One region of the Glaciecola sp. HA4-3 genome, then DNA from elsewhere that is predicted to be linked to it. Evidence: predicted binding sites of a transcription regulator. Region 1 holds the regulator's gene; the other holds the start of a gene.

The links. The regulator LexA, encoded in region 1, represses DNA repair genes until DNA is damaged. The targets are predictions, from matches to a motif close to TACTGTATNNNNATACAGTA.
Region 2: the regulator LexA is predicted to act here: its motif matches at 2,112-2,131, upstream of uvrD (DNA helicase II).

The regions. Positions count from the first base shown of each region.
Region 1 is NZ_CM146340.1:31,565-34,996, forward strand. Features, by position in the region: gene plsB (glycerol-3-phosphate 1-O-acyltransferase PlsB) at 1-1,498, opposite strand, end outside; gene lexA (transcriptional repressor LexA) at 1,695-2,315, shown strand; partial or broken gene coxB (cytochrome c oxidase subunit II) at 2,640-3,432, shown strand, end outside.
Region 2 is NZ_CM146340.1:2,947,655-2,951,086, forward strand. Features, by position in the region: gene ACZ1G6_RS14205 (hypothetical protein) at 1-346, opposite strand, end outside; gene cysE (serine O-acetyltransferase) at 339-1,157, opposite strand; gene ACZ1G6_RS14215 (peptide deformylase) at 1,196-1,747, opposite strand; gene ACZ1G6_RS14220 (DUF3012 domain-containing protein) at 1,879-2,079, shown strand; gene uvrD (DNA helicase II) at 2,238-3,432, shown strand, end outside.

The DNA of each region.
Region 1 (3,432 bases):
GTTTTTTGTCATCATCTGGCGTGGTTTCTCGCCAATCTGGTACTTGCTGATCTAAGAAGCCATGCAAATTAATAGGCTCGCCAAAATTGACAAAAGCATGGCCGTAATTCTTGAGCTTTCTGATGGCTGAAAATACTTGGGTGGGTGATTCTTTCTTTTTCCCTTTTCCTTTCAACTCTTTTTGATAACTTTTCACCTCCATCACATGCTCATATCCAAGATAAACGGGTACGATTGATACAGGGCGATTAATACCTTTTGTCAAGGCTTGTAAAGTCATTGCAAGCATGCCCGTTTTAGGCGGTAACAATCGACCAGTTCGACTACGCCCTCCCTCAGGGAAATACTTAACCGAGTACCCTTTATTAAACAGTAGTTCAAGATACTCTCTGAATATTGCGCTATATAGTTTGTTTCCTGCAAAGCTGCGTCTTAAGAAAAATGCACCACACCGCCTAAAGATAGGGCCTGCAGGCCAAAAGTTTAAGTTAATACCTGCCGCAATATGAGGGGTAACTAGCCCTTCATGATAAATCACGTAAGTGAGTAAAAGATAATCCATGTGGCTTCGATGACAAGGCACGTAAATGATTTCATGGCCATTCGCGGCAAGCTCTCTTACTCGTTTAGCATTATGTATTTCAATACCATCGTAGATCTTGTTCCACACTCGACGAAGAATTCTTTCCCCAATACGTATTAAGCCTTCACGATAATCTGCAGATATTTCATCAACATAAAACTTGGCTTTTTTCTTGGCAGCATGCGCACTAATCTTTTTACTACTAGTTTCGTTCTCTATCGCTAATTTAACGCTTGTTGCACCAAGTACCGAGTTATATAGGGTTTCTCGCTCAAGTAAAGTTGGCCCACTTAAGGTTTGTCTTTTTCGCTGAAAATGAGTGCGAGCCACGCGAATTAATTTTTGCGCGATTTGTTGATCGGAACCCTTTAAGTTGGCCATTTGCCGAGTGGAAACTGGCTTTGAATAACTGACAAAATTATCTCGACCAAACCATAGCACTATGAAGGCTTTACGGAGCCAACTTGGTGATGCCTTTGAGGCAATTAACTGTGCAAAACCAGACTTTTCTTTACCTGCACTTCGGCCCCACGTGATAAAAACAGGCACTACTTGTGCGTCCAACTCTTCATTTTCACGATGTAAATGAAACATTTCTGTGAAATTGTCTTCAATCGTGGTTGCTTTGGCTTTATCGCTAAAAAAGCCTCTTGGGTGGGTAAGCGAGTAATAACGTTTATGTGTTTTACCATCAAGTTTGAGCTTATTGGTTGGCGAGGGAAGGCCAGCGGCCTTTGTTGACTTTATCAGTGCAATGGTATCTGTAAACGATGAACTTTGAAGTAGATAGACAATAGGTTTTGTAGAATCAATGCCAAGCTCTTTTTCAACATCCGCAGGGACCGTTTTGACAGAAACAAATGCACTGATAGGCGCCGACAATAATCGTCTAATAATATTACCTAGTCTATTCATCTTACCTCTTTAATCATACTTTGGTAAAAACTATACCAAAGCATATTAACATGAACCGACTCGTTGGTAGCACTCAAATGTCATAATTAGTTGAGCTTATTTGTTACAAGTCATGATCGACCCTAATTAAAAAGTGCTTGCTTATTGATTTTTAAAGGATATACTCAAAATAACTGTATAGAAAAACAGGCTGTTTATGCGTCCACTAACTCCTAGGCAACAAGAAGTCCTAAACCTCATCAAAAATAGCATCCTTGATACTGGTATGCCACCTACACGGGCTGAAATAGCTCGCACCTTAGGCTTTAAATCAGCAAATGCCGCTGAAGAACATTTAAAGGCGCTAGCAAAAAAAGGAATGATAGAAATATTACTAGGAACTTCTCGTGGTATAAGGTTGAACGTTGATTTAGAGGATGAGCTTGAAGATGGTCTTCCTTTGATTGGCCAAGTGGCAGCGGGTGAACCTATTTTAGCAACCGAACATATCGAGAATAGATTTAAATGTGATCCCGCCATGTTCCATCCACGCGCCGACTTTTTACTCAGAGTAAAAGGCGCTAGTATGAAAGATATCGGTATTATGGACGGTGACTTACTCGCTGTTCATAAAACAGACCAAGTAAACAACGGACAGGTGGTCGTTGCGCGTGTTGACGAAGATGTCACGGTTAAGCGCTTTGAACGCAAAGGAAGTGAAATTCTACTTCACGCTGAAAATGAAGATTTTAATCCAATAAAAGTTGACTTAGCATCTCAGTTTTTTACGATTGAAGGGTTAGCAGTTGGCGTTATTCGAGACCACGGCGACTTGTAGTTTGTAAACAAATTGTTATTCATGAAAAAACGAGCTAATAGCTCGTTTTTTTTGTTTTAATCTCCCAATTTTGTACATCAATCGTACCATCGGCAATATTTTTCGAGTAATAAACCAGAAATTTATATAAAAAACACTAGACTATTTGTTTCAAGTGCCCGATTATTAGCGGGTAATTTACAAAAATACAACAAACCTATTACGAATTATTAAACCTATGTCTAGTTTTCACTCAACTTTTGCACAAATTTACTGCATCGATACTACAGGCATAGATAGGAGCACACTGTGAAATTTCGGAACCTCATCCTAAGTCCACTTTTCTTGTTGCTTGGGTTTTCGGCATTTGCTGCAGACCCATCATATACAGGCAGATCTGACTTAAATTTACGCCCTGGCGTTTCAGACATTAGTAATGAAGTCTTTGGACTTCATATGTTGATGTTTTGGATATGCGTTGTCATTGCCGTTGTGGTATTTGGCGTCATGTTTTATTCAATGGTTGTCCACCGTAAGTCAAAAGGCGCTAAACCAGCAAATTTTCATGAAAATGTTTCGGTTGAGATTGCGTGGACGGTCGTTCCGTTCTTAATTCTTATCTTTATGGCAGTACCAGCAGCGAATACCTTGATAGAAATGGAAGATGTGTCCGAGGCTGATATCACCATCTTAGTCACAGGCTCGCAATGGAAATGGCACTACGAATATCGTGATAATGATATTGATTTCTTTTCGGTCTTGGCAACTCAGCCCGAACAAATACGCAATAAATTTGATAAAACTGCTAATTACTTGCTCGAAGTGGATAGACCTTTGGTTATTCCAACGGGTAAGAAAGTTCGATTTTTAATCACCTCAGATGATGTTATCCACTCTTGGTGGGTACCTGACTTTGCAATCAAAAAAGACGCAAATCCTGGGTTTATCAATGAGACTTGGACGAAGGTCAATGAACCAGGCATTTATCGAGGCCAATGTGCAGAGCTTTGTGGTAAAGATCACGGGTTTATGCCAGTAGTCGTTATTGCAAAAGAACCTGCTGAGTATGAAGCATGGGTTGCAGAACAAGAGGCTATGGCGCGTTTCGCTCGTGAAGAAGAACAGCGATTATTAGCAA
Region 2 (3,432 bases), 760 kb from region 1:
TAATCGCGACTGAGCGAATGTATAGCGCATCACCTATTTTTTTAACGTGAGAATAGCGTAGATATAAAAAACCTGCGCAGCAAATCGCAACAATCGCACCGCCAATTCGCATATTCATCCGCAAGTCATAACTAATGTGAGCAGGTCCACCGAAAGACATCGCTACAGCGAGTAAAGACAATACTACTGAGATCCATAAAAAAGTGTTGTTATGCAAAAAGCGATGCTGTTTGGCATAGTCTTTGATAAGCGCTGCGGCTTTGTCGATATCGGCCCTTGTTTTAGACGTTATAGCAAAAGCCTGTAAGTTATCAAGATGCTGTTTGATTAGCTTGTTTTTAGCCATCAGAGGCGCTACCTTGCTGGCTATCCACTAACACGTTTTGTTGCATCGATTCACATGGCATGTTGCAATCTGGCTTGCCGACGATTTTAGCTGGCACCCCAACAACAGTCACACAGCAAGGCACCGAATCAAGTACAACACTGCCTGCACCAATCTTTGAGCCCTCACCCACTTCAATGTTGCCTAATACTTTTGCACCAGAGCCAATCATTACGCCGCGACGTATTTTGGGGTGTCGATCACCTTGTTCATTGCCTGTGCCGCCAAGAGTGACTTCTTGTAAAATAGATACATCATCTTCCACCACGGCCGTTTCACCGATGACTATGCCGGTTGCATGATCTAGCATTACTCCCTTACCAATTTGCGCGGCAGGGTGTATATCAACTGAAAATACTTCGGAATTGCGGCTTTGAATAAACAGGGCAAGTTCCTTGCGTCCTTTATGCCATAAATAATTTGCTAAACGATGTACTTGAAGTGCTTGAAACCCTTTAAAATGTATCAACACCGTTAACAACGATGACACTGCTGGATCGCGCGCGGTAACCGCTTGAATATCATCAATTGCGGCATCTAGCATTACTGGGTTAAGTAAATATGCTTCATCAAACATTTCTCGAACAGATATCGCGGGCATTACCTCATCACTGACTTTATTTGATAAAATAAAGCTCAACGAGGTTTCAAAATTATGGTGATTCAGCACGCAGGCGTGCAAATAACTCGATAGCAATGGCTCTTCATTAGAGACAGCTTGGGCTTCTTGCTTTAAGCGTAACCAAAAATTTTGTGCACATAACTTAGTCATCATTTTTCCTTTAGTAATCAACTTGACAACTTTTAATATTAGCTTGCCATGTAATCACACATTTTTTTAACTACCGATAGACGCTCTGGCGTGTCTTTATATATATAATCAATACTTTGCACAGATTCGTTTTTTTCAACCCTATCAAGAAAGAAAATACCATCTAGATGGTCGACTTCATGCTGTATTAAGCCAGAAAACTCGCCCTGCATTTGCATGGACTTTTTAGTGCCTGTCGCATCAAGATACGTCACTTCGACTTTTTGAAAACGTTCTACCTTCGCTCGCATTTGATAAAAGCTAAAACATTCTTCATCGAACATAAATGCATCTTCAGACAAGGGACGTAAACGAGGATTGATAAAAGCCTCAAAGACACCATTAATTCTAAGGACAACCAGTCTAATCGCGACCCCTACTTGAGGTGCACTTAATGCATTTCCATTTTCATCTGAAATAGCTTTAATGCCGTTGAGAATATCTTGCATCATTTGGATTGTATTGTTCACGGTGCCATTAGAGAAATCGATTTGCTCGACGTCCTTAGAACGTTGCCGCAAAATAGGATGTCCAACTTGCTTAATTTTCATGCTCTTTATCTCTGTACTGTATCCAAGTTTATATAGAATAATGGCTTGCCAGCGGCGGCGCAAATACAGATTGTAAATTATCCAATATTTGGCATAATTTTCGTCTTTAACATTAAGCAAACCATCAAACTATGAATATTAAACATTACAAAAAACCAATGTATATCATCTTACTCGCTTTATCGGTTGCAAGCATAAGCGCATGTGCTCCTGAAGTTGGTAGTGTTAAATGGTGTAATGCAATGGATGAAAAACCCAAGGGTGATTGGAGTGCTAATGAACTTGGTGATTACACTAAACACTGTCTTTTGAAAGACCGTGACGAAAACTGATTGCATTTAAGCGCACTGGATTTTGGTATATATGCTGTATAAATAGACAGCTTTTTTAGTGGTATCCTGATAGAATCCTTTACTAATACTCAGTTTTGGGACTAAACAAAACCTATAAACTGCAAGCAACCACTCTATTTTCGCTTAAAGGTTTTTAAATGGATGTATCAGTACTTCTTGATGAACTAAACGACAAACAACGTGAAGCTGTTGGAGCGCCTAATCAAAACATGTTGGTATTAGCAGGCGCTGGTAGTGGTAAAACACGTGTTTTAGTCCATCGAATTTGTTGGTTGGCGGAAGTAGAAAAACTGTCTCCATTTAGTATTTTAGCCGTTACATTCACCAATAAAGCAGCCAAAGAAATGCGCTCTCGTGTTGAGAGCCTTATGCGTAATTCTATATTTAATATGTGGATTGGCACCTTTCATGGACTGGCGCATCGCTTATTACGCCTGCATTATGAAGAAGCAAACTTACCGCAAAATTTTACTATTTTAGATTCAGACGACCAACACCGCTTAATCAAGCGGCTAATAAAAGCACTTAATCTTGATGAAAAACACTGGCCACCTAAACAAGTTCAGTGGTACATCAATGGTAACAAAGATGAAGGTTTACGAGCAGCGCAAGTCGAAACGCACGATGACCCGAATCAAAAAAAGATGCGCGATATTTACAAAGCTTACGAAGAAACCTGCAACCGGTCGGGTCTTGTTGATTTCGCAGAGCTATTGCTAAGATGCTACGAAACCATCAGAGACAACGAGTCACTAAAAAAGCATTATCAGCAACGATTCAAAGCGATTTTGGTAGACGAATTCCAAGATACCAACAACATACAATATGCTTGGCTAAAGCTCTTATCCACCAAACAAAACAACATGATGATTGTCGGCGATGATGACCAATCTATTTATGGCTGGCGCGGCGCTAATGTTGCCAATATTTCACATTTTCTCAAAGATTTTCCCAACTCGCAAACTATACGACTGGAACAAAACTACCGCTCTACAGGTAATATACTCAAAGCGGCCAACGCGGTCATTGACCATAACAGAGGTCGATTAGGCAAAGATCTATGGACAGATGGGGAAGATGGTAACAAAATCGCCTTATATGCGGGTTTTAATGAAATCGATGAAGCGCGGTTTATCGTTTCGCGCATAAAAGACTTTTTTGATGACGGTGCAAGTTTATCAGACTGCGCAATTTTATATCGTAATAATGCCCAATCTCGAGTGCTCGAAGAAGCACTATTACATCAACGACTACCCTATCGCATATATGGTGGTTTGCGCTTTTTTGAACGTCAAGAAATCAAAGATGCATTAAGCTACCTACGTTTGATAA